Regions from separate parts of the Brachybacterium sp. GCM10030252 genome, predicted to be linked through region 1. Evidence: riboswitches for the same ligand, from Rfam matches in the RefSeq annotation. Region 1 holds a riboswitch; the other holds the start of a gene.
The links. A riboswitch is a leader RNA that binds a small molecule or an ion and turns the genes downstream of it on or off. The one in region 1 is predicted to bind FMN.
Positions count from the first base shown of each region.

Region 2: linked by a shared signal. The riboswitch ahead of pnuC (nicotinamide riboside transporter PnuC) and the one ahead of ribD (bifunctional diaminohydroxyphosphoribosylaminopyrimidine deaminase/5-amino-6-(5-phosphoribosylamino)uracil reductase RibD) in region 1 are both predicted to bind FMN.

Region 1 is NZ_JBHTDM010000006.1:175,948-187,237, reverse strand. It holds gene ACFQRJ_RS05655 (DUF3566 domain-containing protein) at 1-181, opposite strand, end outside; gene gyrA (DNA gyrase subunit A) at 185-2,791, opposite strand; gene gyrB (DNA topoisomerase (ATP-hydrolyzing) subunit B) at 3,131-5,245, opposite strand; gene ribH (6,7-dimethyl-8-ribityllumazine synthase) at 5,688-6,179, opposite strand; gene ribB (3,4-dihydroxy-2-butanone-4-phosphate synthase) at 6,176-7,507, opposite strand; gene ACFQRJ_RS05630 (riboflavin synthase) at 7,504-8,163, opposite strand; gene ribD (bifunctional diaminohydroxyphosphoribosylaminopyrimidine deaminase/5-amino-6-(5-phosphoribosylamino)uracil reductase RibD) at 8,181-9,239, opposite strand; FMN riboswitch at 9,366-9,495, opposite strand; gene ACFQRJ_RS05620 (DUF721 domain-containing protein) at 9,562-10,410, opposite strand; gene recF (DNA replication/repair protein RecF) at 10,407-11,290, opposite strand, start outside.
Region 2 is NZ_JBHTDM010000004.1:337,241-348,530, reverse strand. It holds gene ACFQRJ_RS03310 (PH domain-containing protein) at 135-602, opposite strand; gene hisG (ATP phosphoribosyltransferase) at 608-1,465, opposite strand; gene ACFQRJ_RS03300 (phosphoribosyl-ATP diphosphatase) at 1,610-1,873, opposite strand; gene ACFQRJ_RS03295 (hypothetical protein) at 1,955-2,182, opposite strand; gene pnuC (nicotinamide riboside transporter PnuC) at 2,223-2,927, opposite strand; FMN riboswitch at 3,021-3,138, opposite strand; gene rpe (ribulose-phosphate 3-epimerase) at 3,331-4,017, opposite strand; gene ACFQRJ_RS03280 (RsmB/NOP family class I SAM-dependent RNA methyltransferase) at 4,014-5,687, opposite strand; gene fmt (methionyl-tRNA formyltransferase) at 5,684-6,646, opposite strand; gene ACFQRJ_RS03270 (MFS transporter) at 6,840-8,054, shown strand; gene ACFQRJ_RS03265 (SLC13 family permease) at 8,145-9,881, opposite strand; gene ACFQRJ_RS03260 (primosomal protein N') at 10,023-11,290, opposite strand, start outside.

The DNA of each region.
Region 1 (11,290 bases):
TCGGGCTGCGGCTGGCGCCCCGGGCGGCGGAGCCCTTCCCGGTCCCGATCCTCTCGTCGGAGGAGCCGTCGGTCTCCTTGCCGTCCTCGACGACCGGGAGCTTCGAGGTCGCATCCGGCGACGCGCTCTGGGGGGAGGACGTGCGGGACGTGGAGGCAGTCCTCGAGTCACTCGTGCTCACGGATCACTCCTCGATCGTGTCGTCGCCGCCGGAGGGCGACCGGTCGGACTCGTCAGAGCCTAGATCATCGGAGGGGGCCGGAGCTGACTGCGACTCGTCCTCGCTCGAGATCTCCACAGCATCCCCGCCTTCTGCCGCCGCGCCCTCGTCGAGGTCCGGGGTCTCCGCGACCTCGGCCAGCTCCTCGTCCACCTCGGACTCGGGGCTGGCGGTGACCAGCAGGATCTGATCGCCCTTGTCGGGCTTGGCGAAGACGACGCCCATGGTGGTGCGGCCCTTGGCCGGCACCTCGGCGACGCGGGAGCGGACCACGCGGCCGCGCTCCATGACCACGAGCAGCTCGTCGGACTCCTCCACGGCGGCGGCGCCGACGAGGTGGCCCCGGTCGTCGGGCAGCTTGGCGACCCGGATGCCCAGGCCGCCGCGGCCCTGGACGCGGTACTCATCGATGCTGGTGCGCTTGGCGTAGCCGCCCTCGGTCACGGTGACGACGTACTGGCCGGGTCGGACGACGTCCATGGCCAGCAGCTGGTCGTCATGGCGGAACTTCATGCCGGTCACGCCGGAGGTGGCGCGGCCCATCGGGCGCAGCACGTCGTCACCGGCCGGGAACCGCACGGACTGCCCGTTGCGGGAGACCAGCAGCAGATGGTCCTCGCTGTCGACCGCGCGGGCGGCGATCAGCCGGTCCGGCTCGGGCCCGTCCGGGCCGTCGATGTCGCGGAGGTTGATGGCGATGATGCCGCCGGTGCGGTTGGAGTCGAACGCCGGCATCGGAGTCTTCTTGACCAGCCCCGAACGGGTGGCCAGCACCAGGTACTGGGCATCCTCGTAGGTATCGATCGTCAGGACCGAGGCGATCTTCTCGTCGGGCTGGAAGGCGAGCAGGTTCGCCACGTGCTGGCCCTTGGCGTCCCGCGGGGCCTCGGGCAGCTCGTAGCCCTTGGCGCGGTAGACCCGCCCCTGGTTGGTGAAGAACAGCAGCCAGCGGTGGGTGGTGGTGGTGAAGAAGTGCTCGACCACGTCGTCCGCGCGCAGCGAGGCCCCGCGCACCCCCTTGCCGCCGCGCTTCTGGGCGCGGTACTGGTCGGCGCGGGTGCGCTTGACGTACCCGCCGCGGGTGATGGTGACGACCACGTCCTCCTCGGGGATCAGGTCCTCCATCGACATGTCGGTGTCGAACGGGAGGATCTGGGTGCGGCGGTCGTCGCCGTACTTGTCGACGATCTCGGACAGTTCCTCGGAGACGATGTCGCGCTGGCGCTGCGGGGAGGCCAGGATCGCGTTGTACTCCTCGATCAGGGCCTGCAGCCGGTCGTGCTCCTCGATGATCTTCTGGCGCTCCAGGGCGGCCAGCCGGCGCAGCTGCATCGCCAGGATCGCGTTGGCCTGGAGCTCGTCGATCTCCAGCAGCTCCATCAGCCCGGTGCGTGCCTCGTCGGCGTCCGGGGACCGGCGGATCAGCGCGATGACCTCGTCCAGCGCGTCCAGGGCGCGGAGGTAGCCGCGGTAGATGTGGATCTGCTCCTCGGCCTTGCGCAGGCGGTACTGCGTGCGGCGCACGATGACGTCGATCTGGTGCTTGGTCCACTCACGGACGAACGAGTCGATCGACAGGGTGCGGGGCACATTGCCGGCCAGGGCCAGCATGTTCGCGGAGAAGTTCTCCTGCAGCTGGGTGTGCTTATAGAGGTTGTTCAGCACCACCTTGGCGACCGCGTCGCGCTTGAGGGTGATGACCAGGCGCTGGCCGGTGCGGCCCGAGGTCTCGTCGGTGATGTCGGCGATGCCCTGGATCTTGCCCAGCTTGACCATCTCGGCGATCTTGCGGGCGAGATTGTCGGGGTTGACCTGGTACGGCAGCTCGGTCACCACGAGGCACATGCGGCCGTTGATCTCCTCGGTGGAGACCACGGCGCGCTGCGTGATGGAGCCGCGACCGGTGCGGTAGACGTCCTCGATGCCCTTGGTGCCGACGATCGTGGCGCCGTTGGGGAAATCGGGCCCCTTGATGTGCTCGAGGCAGGCCTCGAGCAGTTCGGGCTTGGTGGCCTCGTAGTTCCTGAGGTACCACTGGACGGCCCCCGCGACCTCGCGCAGGTTGTGCGGGGGGATGTTGGTGGCCATGCCCACCGCGATCCCGGCAGAACCGTTGACCAGCAGGTTCGGGAAGCGGGCCGGGAGCACGACGGGCTCGTCGATGGTGTTGTCGTAGTTGCCCTGGGTATCGACCGTGTCCTGGTCGATGTCCCGCACCAGCTCCATCGCCAGGGGCGCCATCTTGCACTCGGTGTACCGGGGTGCGGCCGCACCGTCATCGCCCGCGGAGCCGAAGTTGCCCTGTCCAAGGATCAGCGGGTACCGCATCGCCCACGGCTGGACCAGGCGCACCATGGCGTCGTAGATCGCGCTGTCGCCGTGGGGGTGGTAGTTGCCCATCACGTCGCCGACGACCTTCGCGCACTTCGAGAAGGAGCGGTCGGGGCGGTAGCCGCCGTCGTACATCGCGTAGACGATGCGGCGGTGGACGGGCTTGAGGCCGTCGCGCACGTCCGGCAGCGCGCGGGAGACGATCACGCTCATCGCGTAGTCGAGGTAGGAGTGCTGCATCTCCTGGTTCAGGTCGACCTGGGTGATGCGGTCGACCTCGTTCTCATCCAGCGGATCGACGAGGGTGACCGTGCGATCGGCCGCCTCGGACTGCGAGACCTCGTGGGAGCCCTCCGGGGTGGAGGGGCCGACGATGCCGCCGGGCAGCGAGGGCGCCTCGGGATCCGGGGTCGCCTCGTCGGCGGGCCCGGTGCCGGGGTCCTGGGGCGTGGTCTCGTCAGGGCTGTTGGGGTCCTGCGGAGTGTCGCTCATGGCGTGGAAGGCCTTTCGGGTGGGGCCGAGGGTCGTGGGCGTTCCCGGGGGCGCTCGGGCCGGGCCGTGCGCGGCCCCGGGGAGCCCTCAGATGTCGAGGAAGCGGACGTCCTTGGCGTTCTCCTGGATGAAGCGGCGCCGGGACTCGACGTCATCGCCCATCAGGACGGAGAAGATGGTGTCGACGTCGGCGGCCTCGTCGACGGTGACCTGCTTCAGGGTGCGCGAGTTGGTGTCCATGGTGGTGGTCTGGAGCTCCTTCCAGTCCATCTCGCCGAGGCCCTTGTACCGCTGGATGCCGTTGTCCTTGGGGATCCGGCGGCCGGCGGCGCGGCCGGCCTCGAGGCGCTCGTCGCGCTCGTCGTCGCTGAAGACGTACTCGTGCGGGGCGTTGGACCACTTCAGGCGGTACAGCGGCGGCATGGCGACGAACACGTGGCCGAGCTCGATCAGCGGGCGCATGTACCTAAACAGCAGAGTCAGCAGCAGCGTGACGATGTGCTGGCCGTCCACGTCGGCGTCGGCCATGAGGATGATCTTGTGGTACCGCAGCTTGGTGGCATCGAAGTCCTCGCCGATGCCGGTGCCGAAGGCGGTGATCAGCGAGCGGACCTCCGCGTTGTCGAGCGCGCGGTCCAGCCGGGCCTTCTCCACGTTCAGGATCTTGCCGCGGATCGGCAGGATCGCCTGGTTGTAGGGCTCACGGCCCGAGACCGCGGAGCCGCCGGCCGAGTCGCCCTCGACGATGAAGATCTCCGACTCCGCAGGATTGCGGGAGGCGCAGTCCTTGAGCTTGCCGGGCATGCCGCCGGACTCCAGCGGCGACTTGCGGCGGGTGGCGTCGCGGGCCTTGCGGGCCGCCTCGCGGGCGGCGGCGGCCGCCTGGCCCTTCATGACGATGGCCTTGGCCTCCTGCGGGTGGGAGACGAACCAGTCCTGGAGCTGGTCGGTCATCACCTTGACCATGAAGGTGCGGGCGATGGTGTTGCCCAGCTTGGTCTTGGTCTGGCCCTCGAACTGGGGCTCGCCCAGCTTCACCGAGATCACCGCGGTCAGGCCCTCGCGGATGTCCTCGCCGGTGAGGTTGGCGTCCTTCTCCTTGAGCAGGCCCTGTGCGCGCCCGTAGCGGTTCACGATCGAGGTCAGCGAGCTGCGGAAGCCCTCCTCGTGGGTGCCGCCCTCGTGGGTGTTGATCGTGTTGGCGTAGGTGTGCACGGACTCCGAGTAGGCACCCGTCCACTGCATGGCCACCTCGACGGAGATGTGCGCCTCGGTGTCCTCGGACTCGAAGGAGATGATGTCGGGGTGGATCACCTCGGCCTTCTTCGCCGTGTTGATGAACTCGACGAAGTCCTGCAGGCCGCGCTCGTAGAGGTAGGTGACCGAGTGCGGCCCGGTCCCCGTGCCGGCGCCCTCGGCCGCCAGCTCGACGTCGACTATGTCGTCCTCGCCGTCCTGATCGTCCTCGGACGGGCGCTCGTCGGTCAACGTGATCCGCAGGCCCTTGTTCAGGAACGCCATCTGCTGGAACCGCTTGCGCAGGGTCTCGAAGTCGTAGACGGTCTCGTCGAAGATCTCGTCATCGGCCCAGAAGGTGATGGTGGTGCCGGTCTCCTCGGTCTCCTCGCCCTTGTCCAGCGGGCCCTCGGGGACGCCGCGCCGGTAGGCCTGGCGCCACACGTGGCCCTGGCGGCGGATCTCCACCTCCATCCGGGAGGACAGGGCGTTGACCACGGAGGAGCCCACGCCGTGCAGACCGCCGGAGACCGCGTAGCCGCCGCCGCCGAACTTGCCGCCGGCGTGCAGCACGGTCAGCACCAGTTCCACCGCGGGCTTCCCCTCGGTGGGGTGCATGTCCACGGGGATGCCGCGGGCGTGGTCGACGACGCGGACGCCGCCGTCGGCCAGCAGGGTCACCTCGATGGCGTCGCCGTGGCCGGCCATCGCCTCGTCCACGGAGTTGTCGACGATCTCCTGGACCATGTGGTGCAGGCCCCGCTCACCGGTGGAGCCGATGTACATGCCCGGGCGCTTGCGGACCGCCTCGAGGCCCTCGAGGACGGTGATGTCCGAGGCCTCGTAGTGCTCGGGAGCGTGGGCGGCCCGTTCGCCGGCGGACCCGGGCACCGGGGCGGCGGCGGTCTCCTCGCTGGTTCCGGACGACGGGTCCGGGATGCTCTGGGGCGCGTCCTGGTCGGGCATGGGTCGGTCGCTGTCGCTCACCTGGTGTGGCTCCTCGCAGTCCTGGGTCCCTCGGCCCGGAGTGCGCCGAGGGGAGTTCGGCAGTGCGCCGCGGCCCATGGGTCCGGCTCAGCACACAGGCGGCCCACGGAGCTCCCGCGCGCGCACGCGCGTACGGGGACCCGTAGGCCACAGCGGCCGAGCCGACGGCATGAGTCCACGAGGACGTCGGAGGACGTCGGCCGAACCTGCTCGATTCTACCGGAAAACGCCGTCTGGACCTACTACGCCACTCCGTCGTGTGGACAACGTGACGCAGAATCGGTGCCACGCGTCGCGCGAAGGGCTCTGCAAGGCGCCGACGGACCGGCCGACGGGGACCGGTACGTCGCCCGGGGTCCGGGCGCGGCACAGGCGAATCTGAGGATCCGATGCGTCCGCGCCGGCCGGTCCCCGCGGCTACTCAGCTCCTCCCGCCAGCGGCCGACGGGATCCTCCCGAGCACTCCGGCCGTGACCAGAGCCGCCGAGGCGGCCTCGTATCCCTTGTCCTCACCGGATCCGGGCAGACCCGCACGATCCAGCGCCTGCTGCTCATCATCGCAGGTCAGGAGGCCGAAGCCCACAGGGATCCCGTGGTCGAGGCTGACCCGGGAGAGTCCGTCGGTCGCCGCCCGGCAGACGTAGTCGAAGTGCGGGGTCCCGCCGCGGATGACGACGCCGAGGGCGACGACGACGTCGTGGGTGCGGGCCAGGCGGTCCGCGACCACGGCCAGCTCCATGCTGCCGGGGACGCGGAGCACGGCCGGATCGGGCAGCTGAGCCTCGGCGCAGGCGCGCAGGGCGCCGGCGATCAGACCGTCCATCACCTGGTCGTGCCAGGAGGCCGCGACGAGGGCGACGCGGGCGCCGGGCAGGTGGGGGATCTCCGCGGTGGGGCTTCCGGATCCGCTCATGGTCTCTCTCCGTTCGGTGCGGTGCCGGCCTCGCGGGGGAGGCCGGCGGAGGTGATCGGTGGCAGGCCGACGAGGTGATGGCCCAGCCGGTCGCGCTTGGTGGTCAGGTACGCGAGGTTCTCGGGGGTGGCGTGGGTGGTGAGGTCCACCGTGCCCGTGACCTCGACGCCTCCGGCGCGCAGCGCGTCGGCCTTCGCCGGGTTCTGGGTGAGCAGCTCGATCGCGCCGACGCCGAGGTGGTCGAGGATCTGCGGGACGATCGTGAAGGATCGGGAGTCGACGGGGAGGCCGAGATCGAGGTTGGCGTCGACGGTGTCGCGGCCGTGCTCCTGGAGCGCATAGGCGCGCAGCTTCTCCAGCAGCCCGATGCCGCGGCCCTCATGGCCGCGGAGCAGGATCAGCACCCCCCGACCGGCGGCATCGATGCGGGCGAGCGACTCCTCGAGCTGGGGACCGCAGTCGCAGCGCCGGCTGCCCAGGATGTCCCCGGTGACGCACTCGGAGTGGACCCGCGTCAGCACCGGCCCGGGCGTGGTGACCTCGCCGCGCACGAGGACCAGGTGCTCTGCCGAGCCCTCGCGGACGGCGAGCGCACGGAACCGGCCGTATCTCGTCGGCAGCTCCACCGGCGCCGTGACCTCCAGCGGCTCGTGCCTCGCCTGCGGGACGGGAGCGGCCGGCAGCTCCGGAGACTCCGCGAACGCCGGAGCGTCGTGGGTCCGCCGGTGCTCGACGAGGGCCTCGATGGAGATCATGGCCAGACCGTGCTCATCGGCGAACTCGCGCAGGGCGGGCCCGCGCATCATGCTGCCGTCGTCGTGGACGAGTTCGACGATCATCCCGACGTCCGGCAGTCCCGCCAGGCGCGTGAGGTCCACCGCGGCCTCGGTGTGGCCGCGCCGCTCGAGCACGCCGCCGTCGCGGGCTCGCAGGGGGAAGACGTGTCCCGGTCGGATCAGATCGCCGGGGCCGGACCGCGGGGAGGCCAGCACCTGCAGGGTGCGGGCCCGGTCGGCGGCGCTGATGCCGGTGGTGACGCCCTCGTGGGCGTCGACGCTGACCGTGTACGCGGTGCGCAGCGGATCGGCGTTGGAGGCGACCATCAGCGGCAGCTCGAGGGCGTCGGCCCGGGCGGCGTTCACGGGCGCGCAGAGCAGACCGCTGGAGTACCGCACGGCGAAGGCCAGCAGCTCCGGGGTCACGGCGCTCGCGGCGAGGATCAGGTCGCCCTCGTTCTCGCGGTCCTCGTCGTCGATCACGATCACGGGCCGGCCGGCTGCGATGTCGTCGATCGCGCGGGGTATCGGGTCCAGTCGCAGCGTGCTCATCGTCCGGTCTCCGCTCCGGCCAGTGCGCCGGCGGTCAGCTTCTCGACGTACTTCGCGAGCACGTCGACCTCCAGGTTGACCCGGTCGCCCACGCGGCGCAGGCCAAGCGTGGTGCGCTCGAGGGTCTCGGGGATCAGCCCGATGGTGACCAGGCCGTCCTCGAGCGCGGCGACGGTGAGGCTCACCCCGTCCACGGTGAGCGAGCCCTTCTCCACGAGGTAGCGATCCAGGCCCGGGGTGCTCAGGCGCAGCAGCGTCCCGCCCTCGCCCTCCTCGCGGCCCAGGATCTCGCCGACCCCGTCGACGTGGCCCTGGACGATGTGCCCGCCCAGGCGCCCGTCGGCGCGCAGCGAGCGCTCGAGGTTCACGCGGTCGCCGGCGCTGAGACCCGCGAGGGTGGTGGCGGCGAGGGTGGTGGGGATGACGTCGGCGGTCCAGATCTCGCCGTCGATGTCCGCGACGGTCAGGCAGCAGCCGCTGACGGCGATCGAGTCGCCGAGGGCGACGTCCTCGAGGACGTGGGGCGAGCGGATCCGCAGCCGGACGGTGCCGTGGTCGGGCCCGGTCCCGTCGGGCCGGGGCTGGTCGGGATGGGACTGGTCGGGCGGGATGACGGCGTCGACCGTCCCCAGCTCCTCGATGAGGCCTGTGAACATGGTGGGTTCCCTTCGGGTCAGGGTCGGGTGGTGCGGGGGCGCAGGGTCAGCTGGAGGTCGGTGCGCCCGTCGGGTGAGGTCAGTGGCTCGGTGGTGACGAGGTCGAGGTCGAGGCGGTCGGCGATCGTGGTGATGCCGAGGTCACCGATCCCGGCGGGGCCGGCGCCGAGCAGGGTCGGGGCGAGGTGGACGATGAGTTCGTCGACCGTGCCGGCGGCGAGGAAGGCGGCGGTGAGAGTGGGCCCGCCCTCGAGCAGCACGTGGCGTTGCCCGCGCTCGAAAAGATCGGTGAGGGCGCTGGAGGGATCCCGGGTGCGCAGCGGGATCTCGGGGCCGGCTCCGTCCAGGGCCGGCAGCGGCGGGTGGTCGCTGGTGCCCATGACGGCCCGGTGCGGCTGCCGGGGCAGGAGCGTGCCGTCGCCCCGGCGGGCGGTGAGGGTCGGATGGTCCGCGCGCGCGGTGCCGGTACCGATCAGCACGGTGTCGCAGGTGGCGCGGAGGCGGTGGACCTCCTGCCGGGCGGTCTCGCCGGTGATCCAGCGGCTGCTGCCGTCGGCCGCGGCAGCCTTGCCGTCCAGGGTGAGGGCGATCTTCGCGGTGACCAGGGGGCGGCCGTGCCGCAGGCCGTGCTCCCAGCCGCGGTTCAGGGCGGCCGCCCGCGCCGCGAGATCCTCCGGGACCTCGTCCTCGACCTCGATCCCTGCGGCGCGCAGCGTCTCGATCCCGCCGGCGGCCACGGGGTTCGGATCCCGGCGGGCGATGACGACCCGGGCGATGCCGGCGGCGATCAGCGCGTCCGCGCACGGATCGGTGCGGCCGACGTGGGTGCAGGGCTCGAGCGTGACGACGGCCGTCGCCCCGGCCGGCGATCCCCTTCCCTCACGGCGAGCGCCGGCGAGGGCGTCGGCTTCGGCGTGGGCCGTGCCGGCCCCGCGGTGGTGGCCTTCGGCGAGGACCGTGCCGTCCGGGGTCAGCAGGACGCAGCCGACGCGGGGATTGGGGCCGAGGGGGACGCCAGGATCCGCCGCGATCTCCAAGGCGCGGCGCAGGGCGTCGCGCTCATGCGTGTTCAGCATGCTCTCTCCTCCGGTCCGCGTCGCTCGCGGTCCGGAGTGAGGGAGGGGTCACGGAGGCGGCGTCACTCCGGGGTGCCGCTGCCAGCGCACGGAGAGTGCGCGGCCAGGGCCGTCCGGAGGACGACGTCGCGTGCGCTTCCCATCCGGACTCTGACCGTCGGTCCAGGAGTTCCACCTGGTCAACCGAGGGCCGAAGGCCATCGGGTCGCGGACTGTCACCGCCGGCTCGGAATTTCACCGACCCCAGTGCACGCGAGCTTTCCAGCTCGTCGGAGCCCACGCTAGCAGTCGGTGGCCCGCCGTGGCGGGGCCGAGGCGCGTATCACCCGTAGGTGTCGCGGGGTCCGCGCCAGGTGACAGTGCGCCGGCCCTTCTTCCAGCTGCGCTCGGCCGCGGCCGGGCCCGTGACCCGCAGCTCGGAGATCACGTGGGCGCCGATGTGCTCCTCGATGGTCGTGATCAGCTGGGGTGAGAGCATCCGCAGCTGGGATGCCCAGGCGGAGGAGGAGGCGCTGACCACGAGCACGCCGTCCTCGAAGCTGACGGGGCGGCAGTGGGTGCTGATCCGTTCGCCCACGATGTCGTCCCATTCCTCCAGCACGCGCCCGGCGCTCATCCCCGCGTTCCAGCCCAGGTTCCCCAGCACTTTGCGCAGCACGGTCTCGATGCTCTGGGGGTCCCGGGGGTCCGGCCGGGAGCCCGAGTAGCCGGGCGCGCTGCCGGATCGGTCGCGCACATCTCGTGCCTGGGTCTTCGCCGAGATGGGGAACAGGCCCCGGTCCCGCGCCGCGGCCCGCGAGCGGTTGACCGTGCGGCGGGCCAGTTCGAAGGGGTCGGCCACGGCGGCGAGGTCCGGCGGGTCGTACAGCTCCTCGGTCTCGTCCGCGCCCACCGTGCCGTCACCGTCGCCGGGACCACCAGGGGCGCCCGCCCCGAAGGCCGCGTCCGGGCCGGTGCTGCCCTCGCGGCGCGACCGGGCCGACCCGCTCGGGGCCGTCGCCCGTGAGCCGCGGCCCGACTCCTCCGGTGGAGCCGGCAGTGCCTGTCCGGCTGAGGGGCCGGGACGCGCGCCGTCGGTGCGACCGGTCCAGGTGGAGAGGTCGTAGGGATTGGCGAGGCGCGGCCGGGAGGGACCGTCGCTGCCTGGGTCGCCGCCGGGACGCGGGGTCATGGCCGGCTCCCGTCCTCGCGGGGCACGGCCGCTCCCAGGCTGACGTCGACGACGTGGATCTCGCCGTCCAGGGACGCGGGGATGTCACTGTCGTTCGCGGTGGTGATCAGCACCTGCGACGCGTGGGTGACGATCCGCCCCAAGCGGTCGCGGCGGCGGGTGTCGAGCTCGCTGAAGACGTCGTCGAGGATGAGGATCGGTTCACCGTCCCCGAGGTCGCCCTCCTCGAGCCGCAGCAGATCGTAGGAGGCCAGTCGCAGGGCGAGGGCCAGGGACCAGGACTCGCCGTGGCTGGCATAGCCCTTGGCGGGGAAGTCGTGCAGCCGGATCTCGAGGTCGTCGCGATGCGGCCCGCTGAGCGTGACGCCGCGGTCGATCTCCTCGTCATGGCGGCGGGCGAGCAGATCCAGCAGCACGTCGTGGATCTCGCGGGTGCTGGGCAGCTGTCCCGGCGCGGCCCCGAGCTCGTCCAGTGCGGTGGAGCGGTAGGCGACGTCGGCCGGGGAATCGACGTCCCCACGCTGGTCGGGCGGGAGGTCGAGGGCCTCTTCGGCGCCTTCGTCCGTGGCGACCCGCAGGTAGGAGTAGCCCAGGTGGGGGCGGAGGCGGTTGACCAGGTGGAGCCGGGCGCGCAGCAGATCCGCGCCGAGGCGGGCGAGCTGCTGGTCCCACACCTCGAGGGTGGAGGCGGCCGTCTCGGATGGGTCCAGGCCGCCGACGGGATTGGCGCTGCTGCCGCGGCGCAGGGAACGCATCTGCTTGAGCAGGTTGCTGCGCTGCTTGAGCACACGGTCGTAGTCGGCCTTGACCGAGGCGTAGCGGGGGGCGATGACGAACAGCAGCTCGTCCAGGAAGCGTCGCCGGCCCTCGGGATCGGCCT
Region 2 (11,290 bases), on a different contig from region 1:
GAGCGGATGCCGGGACGCTGTGCGGACGGCACCGGAATCCGAGCCGCTCCCACCGGGGCCGTCCGAACCGGGGTCTTCCGAACCGGGGTCTGCCGGACCGGGGCTCCCGGACCGGTTCCGCAGACGTGGCGCACTCAGCCGACGTCGGGGGCCTCTCCACGTTCGCGCACCAGGTCGCGCAGCCGCCGGGCTGCCGCGATGCCGCGCTCACCGTCGTAGCGCTGGATCGCGTTCAGCGCCAGAGTCGTGCCGTCGGCCAGATCGAGGTGCGCCCACGGATCCCCCACCGGGAACCTGATGGCGAGGATCTCGGCCCAGTCCAGCGTGCGTGCCCGGAAGACGTTGCGCACCTCGAGGGAGTCCGGCCCGGCGATCAGCCGCACCGACGCCTCGAGGTGGCAGAAGAGGAGGATCAGCACGCCCACGGCCACCAGGCCGAGGCGGCCACCGAGCAGGAGACCGGGGATGACGACCGCACCTGCCACTGTCCCGCCGAGCACGACCACTCCCGTGATGTACCCGGCGATACGCACCATCCGCGGCCGGATCACGACGGTCGCCGGCTCCCGGCCGATGGGATGCTCCGGCTCCCTCGGATCCATGGTTCTCAGATACGGCAGGCCTGGATCGCCGTGACCAGGATCGCCCGGGCGCCGACGTCGTAGAGGTCGTCCATCATCCGGTGGGCGGCCTTGCGCTCGACCATCGCCCGCACGGCGTGCCACTCTCCCCCGTGCAGCGGGGAGACCGTCGGCGATTGGAAGCCGGGGGTGATCTGTACGGCCTGCTCCATCAGGGCGGTGGGGATGTCGTAGTCCAGCATCACGTGCTCTCGGGCCACCAGCACTCCGCGGATGCGGCGCTCGAGGACCTCGAGGGAGTGGGCCGCGGTCTCCTCCAGCTCCATCCCGGGCCGGGAGAACAGGACCGCCTGACTGGTCATGATCGGTTCTCCGAAGGGTTCGAGCCCTGCCTGACGCAGCGTCGTGCCGGTCTCGACGACGTCGGCGATCACATCGGCCACGCCCAGACGGATCGAGGACTCGACGGCTCCGTCGAGGTGGACCACCTCGGCGTTGATGCCCCGTTCGGCCAGGTAGTCGCCGACGAGGTTCTCGTAGCTGGTGGCGATCCGGGCGCCCTCCAGGCTCGCCACGTCCTCGCGCGTCCCGATCGGGGCCGCGAAGCGGAACGTGGAGCCGGCGAAGCCGAGCGGCAGGATCTCCTGCGCGGGAGTGCGGGAATCCAGCAGCATGTCCTGGCCGGTGATGCCGACGTCCACGGTGCCGGAGCCGACGTAGACCGCGATGTCCCGGGGGCGCAGATGGAACAGCTCGACGTCGTTGTCCTCGTCGAGGACGACGAGCTCCTTGGCCATGCCGCGGCGGCGGTAGCCGGCCTCCTGCAGCAGATCAGCGGCGGGCTCTGACAGGGCGCCCTTGTTGGGAACAGCGATGCGCAGCACGGATACTCCTTCGCCGCCGCGGGGCGGCGCACGGAACGGGGACGGATGGTGGTCAGGGGTGGAGAGGGGCGATGCTGACGTGCGGGCGAGTTGCGTGGGACCCGGCGACCGCCGGGCCCGACGGTCTCGCCGTCGGATCTCGGATCAGAGCCGGCCGTAGACGTCCTCGAGGGTGATGCCCTTGGCGACCATCATCACCTGCAGGTGGTAGATCAGCTGGCTGATCTCCGTGGCCGCGTCGTCATGGGTCTCATGCTCGCAGGCCATCCATACCTCGGCCGCTTCCTCGACGATCTTCTTGCCGATCCCATGGACCCCCGAGTCCAGTTCGCGGACGGTGCCCGACCCTTCGGGTCGGGTGCGGGCCTTCTCGGTGAGCTCGGCGAACAACGCCTCGAAATCCTTCACGGGGCGTAGCTTACGCGTCATGACGGGGAGGCTGCGTGCCCGGCCGTCGACCGGATGTCGACGACTCATGGACAGGCGATCTCACCGGGTGCTCGCGGTGGGATCCGGGGGCGGATGCTCCGTGGCCGCGTCCTGCTCCGGGGCTCGACTGCGGCCATGCGTCAGCCACCACACGAGCAGACCCGTCAGGGTCGCAGCGATGACCAGTCCCACCAGTGCGATGAACAGAAGGACGACCACGAACGGATTGCGGAAGAGGTTCAATGGGTACTCCTGTTCGTCGCTGAGCGGCCGCGTCGTTCGTCGCACGACCCGGGGTCCACGGTACGGGGACTCGCGCGCAGCGCGCTCATTCCTGGCGGACCGTCGGATCCAGGTGGGCTGTCTCGACGGTGACCCGTTCGTCGTGCTCGCGCCGGTTGCGCACCCGCCACCAGACGAAGAACCCCGTCAGCGTGAACACGCCGTAGAAGAGGTACATCAGGGCGCTGGCGTAGTAGCCCGCACTGACCAGCAGGGGGACGCCGACGATGTCGACGGCCACCCAGATCAGCCAGAACTCGACCCAGCCCTTGGCCATCCCGAAGGTGGCCAGGAGGCTGCCCACGAAGATCCACGCGTCGGCCCAGACGGGCTCGTAGGAGCCCAGGGCGCGAAAGATCGGGGTGAGCCCGGCGGTGCCGCCGACCATGGCGACGAGCAGGAGGATGCGGGTCCGCCAGGAGGCCCACTCGGGCTCGACGGCGGTGCCGCCCTCGTGCCGAGCCTGCTGCCAGCGGACCCAGCCGTAGATGCTGGTGGCGATGAACATCACCTGGCGGCCTGCCTGGCCGAGCAGATCCACGGTCCCGGCGCTGCCGAACAGGGAGCCCAGGAACACCGTCAGCAGCAGCGCGTTGCCGGCGATGCCGATGGGCCAGGCCCAGACCTTGCGGCGCATGCCGCCGAGCGCGCTGAGCAGGCCGAAGAGGTTGCCGAGAACCTCGCGCCAGAGGATGAACTGACCGCCCGCGAACTCGAGTCGCGCGTCGAAGAGCCACTGCAGAAGATCCATGCCGGTCCTTTCTCCGCCGATGCAGTGGCTCCGGGGGGAAAAGGGGTTCCGGCAGGCCGCCGGGAGGCGCCAGGGCGCGCCGGCGACATGCAGGACGTGCGCCTCTCATCCAGGCTGTACTGTCGGTGCCGGAATTCCACCGGCTCCACCGCCGAAGCGGGTCGCGGACTGTCACCGCCGGCTCGGACTTTCACCGACCCCGGAGCACGTCACTGGTCGTGACGGGACAATGCTAGCCGCCTCGCGTCGTGACCGGCGGGCCCGTGGCCGAGTGTGGCGAACGCCCTCCCGCCGGGGCAGCGGGCACCGGTCAACCCCGACGATTCGGGGGCTGAGCCCCCCCCCGATCGCTCGGGCTCCTATGGCACGGACTTCACGAGCCCCGGTGAGCGGCGTGCGAGGTTCAGTGACCCCCGTGGCCTCGCGCCAGCTCCCGCAGGGCCGTGATCTCCTCGGCGGCGTCCTGGGCCTTGTAGATCGCGGAGCCGGCGACGAACACGTTCGCTCCTGCCTCGGCGCAGCGTTCGATGGTCTCGCGGCTGACCCCGCCGTCGACCTGGATGGACACCTCGAGGTTGGCCTCGCTGATCGCGCCGCGGGCGCGGCGGATCTTGGGCAGCATCGTCTCCAGGAAGCTCTGCCCGCCGAATCCGGGTTCGACGGTCATGATCAGCAGCATGTCGAACTCGCCGATGACGTCCAGCAGCGGTTCCACCGCGGTGGCCGGGCGCAGCGCCACGCCGACGGCGGTGTTCTTGCGGCGCAGTTCGCGGGCGAGCTTGATCGGCGCCTTGGCGGCCTCGAGGTGGAAGGTGACCGAGTCCGCGCCGGCCTCGGCGAAGGCGGGGGCCTGGCGGTCGGCGTCCTCGATCATCAGGTGAGCGTCCACGGGGATGTCGCTGCGTCCCACGATCTGCTCGACGACGCTGGGGCCGAAGGTCAGGTTGGGCACGAAGTGGTTGTCCATCACGTCCACGTGGACGCTGTCGGCGCTGGCGATCTTGTCCAGCTCGGTGCCGATGCTCATCAGGTCCGCGTTGAGGATGCTGGGGTGGATGTACTGGCCATCGGTCGAGTACGGGGAGTTCATGAGGGCGAGGTTCCTTCCGCGAGGGGGATCGGGTGCTTGCGCAGCAGGGAGATGTACATGGCGTCGGTGCCGTGCACGTGGGGCCAGAGCTGCACGGCGGGCCCCTCCCCGAGGTCCACCTCGTGGGCCTTGGCCGGTTGGATCGCGGCGCGCACGGCGTCTCGGGCATCGAGCTGCTCGACATCCTCACGTCGGGAGAGGACGTCGGTGACCACGAGTCGGGTCTCGGCGAGGTGCGGGGAGCACGTCACGTAGGCGACGACGCCTCCGGGCGCGGTGGCGTCCAGCGCGGAGGTCAGCAGGTCGCGCTGGAGCACGCCGAGGTGGCCGATGTCCCCGGGCGTGCGGCGCCAGCGGGACTCGGGGCGGCGGCGCAGGGCGCCCAGACCCGAGCACGGCACGTCGACCAGGACCCGGGAGAAGTGCCCGGGCAGTTCCGCACCGATCTCGGTGCCGTCGGCGGTGCGGGTGGTGATCTCGCAGCCGGCCTCCTGCAGGGGCGCGATGGAGCGGTCGACGAGTTCGGTGCGGTGGGGCTGGACCTCGACCGCGAGCAGGTCGGCATCGTGGTCGATGGTCAGCCCGCCCAGCAGGGCCGTCTTTCCTCCGGGGCCCGCGCACAGGTCCAGCCAGTGGGCATCGTCCGCACGGACGAGATCGTCCGCACCGAGGGCGAGGGCGAGCGCTGCGAGCTGGCTGCCCTCGTCCTGGACGGCGACCCGGCCCTGCTTGACCGGGTCGATGCCGCCGGGGTCCCCGGACGGCCAGGAGGCGGCGAAGATGCTGAGCTCGCCGGCGCTCGCGCCGTGGTCGATGAGCTCGTCGAGATCGATGAGGCCGGGGCGCATGACCAGGGACACTGCCGGAGCGGCGTTCTGGGCGGCCAGCAGCTCATCGATCTCGGACCGGTCGCGACCGTTGCCCGCGAGGGCGTCGGTGAGCGCCCGCACCACCCAACGGGGGTGGGAGTGGACCATGGCGAGATGACCGGTCAGGTCACGCTCGCGAGCTGGAGCGACCTCGGCGATCCACTCCTCCAGGGGCTTCTCCCCCACCCGGCGCAGGATCGCGTTGACGAAGCTCGCGGCGCCGGCGCCCACCTCCGAGCGGGCCAGTGCCACGGTCTCGGAGGTGGCGGCATGCGGGGCGACGGTCATGTCCAGCAGCTGATAGGCGCCCAGGCGCAGCACGTCCAGCAGTGCCGGGTCGACGTCGTCCAGCGGGCGGTCGATGCAGGCGGCGAGGATCGCGTCCAGGCGACCCTGGGCGCGCAGGGAGCCGTAGAAGAGCTCGGTGGTGAAGGCGGCATCGCGACCGGAGAGCCGATTGCTGCGCAGCAGGCGCGGAAGGACGAGGTTCGCGTACGAGTCCTCCTCGCGGACCAGGCGCAGCCCTTCGTAGGCCACCTGCCGAGAACCGGTGGCGCGGCGACCGCGCTCGGAGGGCCGTGAGGAGGACCAGCCACGGCGGGGGCCGCCCTGGCCGCGGGAACCCGAGCGCTCCCGCCCCTTCGCGTCGCGACCGCCGGAGGGGGCCGTCCCGCGCCCCTCCTCCCGGCGGGCCCGGTCATCGCGGCCACCGCTGTCGCGGGCACGAGCGTCTCGGCCACGACCATCACGGCTGCGGTCGTCGCGACCGGCGTCCCCCCGTCTGCGGCGCTGGTCGTTCATGCCTGCTCCTCGTCGTCGTCCAGATCGTGTGCGAAGGCGGCGCTGCTGCCCTCGCCGAGGGCCGCGCCGCGGGCCCAGTCCGCTGCCCGCATCGGCCGCTTCCCTGCCGGAGCGACCGTCGCCAGGGCGACGACGTCCGTGCCGGTGCCCACGAGCACCTGGCGGCGGGTGGTCTCGATCCGTCCCGGCGGCACGGGCGGGTGCTCGGGCGGCGCTTCCAGACCGAGAACCTTCAGGCGGGATCCGGCCAGGACCGTCCAGGCTCCCGGGTGCGGGCTCATGCCGCGGATATGGGCACTGACCTCGTCGGCCGGGCGGGTCCAGTCGATCCGGGCCTCGGCCGTGGTCAGCTTCGCGGCATGCGTGGCCAGCGAGTCGTCCTGCGGGGTGAGGGTCGCGGTGCCGGCTTCGAGGGCATCCAGCGCGGACAGCAGCAGATCGGCTCCCTCCTCGGCCATCCGGGCCAGCAGCTCTCCAGAGGTCTCGTACTCGCCGATCGAGGTCCGCGCGGTGGCGATGACGTCGCCGGTATCGAGGCCCTGCTCGAGGCGGAAGACGCTCATACCGGTCTCGCGCTGCCCGGCCAGAACGGCACGCTGGGCCGGGGCGGCGCCGCGCCAGGCCGGGAGCAGGGAGAAGTGGAGGTTCAGCCAGCCGTGGGCAGGGATGGACAGTGCTGCCGGCGGGACCAGGTTCCCGTAGGCCACCACGGGGGCGGCGTCGGGCGCGAGCTCGCGGATCTGCTGCTGGGTGTCCTCGTCGCGGAGCGTCGCAGGGGTCAGCACCGGTACCCCGGCCTCGAGGGCGAGGGACTTCACAGGACTGGGAGTGAGCTTGCGGCCGCGCCCCGCGGGGGCGTCGGCTCGGGTGAGTACCCCGACGACGTCGTGGTGCGAGTCGAGCAGGGTGCGCAGGGAGGGAAGGGCGGCCTCGGGGGTGCCGGCGAAGAGCAGACGCATGATGCCCCGAGTCTACGGGGCCGACTCCCCGGACCGGCAGCGCTGGATGCGCCGACCGGACAGGTGCAACCAGCAGGACGAGCGGCCCGGATCCTCGGCGGGCGCCTGCTTAGAGTGGGCATATGTCGAACCCGGTCCGCGTCGTCCGCTGAGGGACGCCGCCCGATGGATCTGCTGTGAGGGGCGTGGTGTGATGCTCGACGAGCACCGGCCCGGACACCCGGTCGGCAGCCCCGCGTACCGGCGCATGCTCGTGGCTCTGGTGTGCGCGGGCATCGCCACCTTCGCCCAGCTCTACTCCCCGCAGGGAATGCTGCAGCTGATCTCCGCGGATCTCGGCGTCGGCCCCGAACAGGCGGCGCTGACGGTCTCGGCCGCGACCGGCGGCCTCGCTCTGGCCGTGGTGCCCTGGTCCTTCGCGGGAGACCGGATCGGGAGGCTGCGGGCGATGGTCCTCGCGGTGTCCGCGGCCACGACGCTGGCGCTGGTCGCGGCGTGGGCACCCAGCTACGAGCTGGTCCTGGTGCTGCGGCTGCTGGAAGGTGCGGCTCTGGGCGGTATCCCGGCGCTGGCCATGGCGTACCTCTCCGAGGAGGTGGACGAGCAGGCCCGGGCGATCGCGGCGGGCTGGTTCGTGGCGGGAACCACCGTCGGCGGGCTCCTGGGACGCGTGGTCGCCACTCCGATCGCCGATGCGCTGACCTGGAGGGCCGGGATGAGCGCCGTCGCGCTGCTCTCGGCCGCCGCTGCCGCCGCCTTCGTGCTCACGGCCCCGCGGGAACGGCGATTCGTGCCGCCGGACTCCGGGACGGGTTCCCGGCGATGGGCTCCCCGGGCGGCGCGCCTGACCCGCACGCTGCGCGATCCCGGCCAGCTCGTCCTGTTCGCGTGCGCATTCCTGCTCATGGGTGGCTTCGTCGCGATCTACAACTACCTCGCCTTCCACCTCACCGCGGCGCCGTACCGGGTGTCGGCGGGCGTGGTGGGGCTCGTCTTCCTCGCCTACCTCGGCGGGACCGTCTCCTCCCCCGCCGCCGGGCGTCTGGCCACCCGGTACGGCCGGCTGCCGGTCATGCTCGCGGCGATGGGTGTGATGCTGCTCGGGCTCCTGCTGACCATCGCCGGGCCCCTGCTCCTGGTGCTGGTGGGCCTGCTGGTGATGACAGGCGCCTTCTTCGCGGCGCACTCGATCGCGAGCGGCTGGGCAGGGGCCCGGGCCGAGGGGGCGCGCTCGCAGGCGACGGGACTGTACAACCTCGCCTACTACGCGGGCTCCAGCGTGCTGGGATGGAGCACGGGCCACGTCTACGAGGCGTTCGGGTGGCCCGCCACCGTGGCGGTCGTGGGAGCCGGCGTGATCCTCGCCGCCGCACTGGCGCTGGGAGTGCTGCGCACGCAGGGCGGATGACGCCGGAGCCCTGCGGCCGGAGGGCCGGGACGACGGGCCGCGGCGCCCGCAGCCGGCCGCTGCGGAGTCCGGCGCGCGACCGGCGCGAGATCAGTAGACGAGCCCGAATACCCAGACCGCGAGGGTCATGGTCGCCGCGGTGATCAGCACGATGCCGATCAGGTTCAGCCATACTCCCGCCTTGGCCATCTGCGGGATCTGCACGTATCCCGAGCCGTAGGCGATCGCGTTCGGCGGGGTCGCCACCGGCAGCATGAAGGCCGAGGTGGCGGCCAGCGCCACCGGGATCGCCAGCAGCATCGGGTCGATACCGATCCCGGTGGCGACCGCGGTGGCCACCGGCAGGAATGTCGCGGCGGTGGCGGTGTTCGAGGTCAGCTCGGTGAGGAACAGGATGCCGGCGGCGGCGATCACCACGATCAGCACCATGGGCAGTCCGCCGAGCTCCTGGGTGACCTCGCCGATCCAGTCCGTCAGCCCGGAGCTGGTGAACTGGGCGCTGAGGGCGAGACCGCCGCCGAACAGCAGCAGCACGCCCCACGGGAGCTTCACCGCCGCCTCCCAGTCCAGCAGGCGCACCCCGCGGGCCGCTCCGGCCGGGAGCAGGAACAGCAGCAGGGCGACGAGCATGGCGATGCCCGCGTCGCTGATGGGCGGGTCCCCCTCGCTCACCAATCGCCAGATCAGGGGGACGAACACCCAGCTGAGGGCTGCGAGCACGAAGATGGTCAGCACACGGACCTCTCCCGAGGAGATGCTGCCGAGCTTGCGGCGCTCGTCCCGGATCAGCTCCGCCCCGCCGGGGATCTCCGTGATCTCGGGACGGAAGATCACCTTGGTCAGCAGTACCCACGCGATCGCCATGAACACCAGCGCCAGCGGAGCTCCCACGACCATCCACCGGCCGAAGCCGATGGTGACGTCGAAGTCCTGGCTCATGTGCGCGGCGAGCAGGGCATTGGGCGGGGTGCCGATGATGGTGGCCAGCGAACCGATCGAGGCGGAGTAGGCGATGCCGAGCATCAGCGCGGCCCCGAAGTTGGAGCGGACGGCCTTGCTGGCCGTGCCCTCGGCCGACGGGTCGGGATCGACGCCTTCACCCGGCTCCTCGCCCTTGGTCGCGGCGTCCTCGAGGCGGAGCTTGTTCACCAGCAGCAGCACCGAGACCCCGATGGGCAGCATCATCACCGCGGTGGCCGTGTTGGAGACCCACATGGAGATGAATCCGGTCGCGACCATGAAGCCGAGGATGAGCAGCGACGGGCTGGTGCCGATGGCGGCGACGATCGCGAGGGCGATACGTCTGTGCAGGTTCCAGCGCTGCATGGCCAGCGCCAGCATGAAGCCGCCCATGAACAGGAAGACGATGTTGTTCCCGTAGGAGCCGCCGACGTCGTCGAAGCCGACGTCGGTGTTGAGGACGGGGAAGACCACCACCGGCACCAGGGCCGTCGCCGGGATCGGCAGCGCCTCCGTCATCCACCACACGGCCATCAGGACGGCGGTGGCGGCCGTGAGCCGGGCGGCGTGGGGTGCCTCGGCCGGCATGATCAGGTAGATGACCACGGCGGCCACGAGCCCGACGGCGAGACCGAGGCGCCGGACCAGAACGGTGCGGCCCGGCGCGGCCGGCGCCCGCTCCCCCTCGGAGAGATCGTCCCGGTTCCCGTCCCCTTCGGCGTGCTCGGTCTCGACGAGGTCGTCGCGCCCTCCGGGCCTGTCGCGTCTCTCGGGAGTGCCGCTCTCGACGCGTCGGTCCCCTCCGGCACGTGCGTCCTGTCCCTCGGGCCCCTCAGGAGTGCTGGACGTCGTCGGTCCCTCGCGCATGATCTGTGCCCTCCGTCGCCTCGTCGCGATCTCTTCGGTGCGACCGATCACACTACGGGACGTCGGCGGCGGAGGCGAGCAGGCCGGTGCGGGCACCGCCCCGAGGCACGGTCGCGACGCCGACGGGACCGCGCCTCGGGGTCAGAACACGTCGGGCGGATCCAGGCGCACCCGCAGCGACCCGCGAGCCTTGCGGGCCGAGCGCGCGGCCACGCCCGCTCGCAGCGCATCGGCGAGCTCACGGGAGCGGCGCGGGTCCAGACGCACCACGGCCCGGGCACGGCCTGCCGACTCCGGCTCCTCGAGGTCGACGGGGCCGAACACGTCGGTGCCGTCCGGCAGATCCGTGGTCTCCAGGTAGTTGCGGCAGGCGTCCTTGTCACCGACGATCTCGGCGACCCTGCTGAACGGAGGCAGGTCCAGTTCCCGGCGGTCGGCGAGGACGCGGTCGAGGAACACCCGCGAGCGATGGGCGACCAGGTCACGGATCGCAGGCAGTGTGGCGGTGCCGACGACCAGCACGTGCCCGCCCTCGTCCGCGGTGCGCACCAGTGCGATGGCGTTGCGCCAGCGGCGCACGGCCTCGACGTCGGCATCGAAGGCGGCGCGGGCGAGCATGGCGTCGGCGTCCAGGAGCAGTGCGGCGGCAAAGCGACCCGGGGGTGCGGGCTCGGCGCCCGGGGTGGCGACCACGATCCCGTGCTCAGGGACGTTCTCGTCCTCGAGCGCACCATGGGCGCCGCCGGCGACTTTCAGCGGGACGTCGGGAAAGCCGCGGTGGAGCTCCTCGGCGGTGCGGGTGGAACCGATGACCATGGCACGCACCTGGGTGCGGTCGCATTCGGGGCAGCGATACCCGTCCTCGCGGCGCCCGCACACCCGGCAGTGCAGCGGGCCGCTGCGTCCGGTGACCGACAGCGGGGCGGCGCAGTTCGGGCAGTGGGCACGGGTGCCGCAGAAGGTGCAGGCGATGGCCGGTACGTATCCGCTGCGCGGGACCTGGACGAGCACCGGGCCGCGCTCCAGTCCGCGCCGGATCACGCGCATCGCCTCCTGGGGCAGCCGGGAGCGCCCGGAGGGGCCCTCCCGTTCGCGGAGGTACTGGTCCATGGCGACGATGTGCGGGCGCACGGCGGTCACGGGCGCCGGGAGCGGCTCGAGCCGGGCCAGGTAGCCCGCCTCCGCGAGTGCCTGCAACGGGACCGAGTCGCTGGCCGCCAGGAAGAGCAGGGCGCAGCGCTGCTCCGCGGACCGGCACTGCAGGACGGTGCGGACGTGGGGATACGGGGCGCGGGGCTCCTCGAGCAGGTCGTCGGCCTCGTCCCAGCAGATCGCCAGGGCGAGGTTCGCCACCGGTGCGAAGGCGGCGGAGCGGTTTCCCAGGACCACGCGGGTGGCGCCCCGGAGGA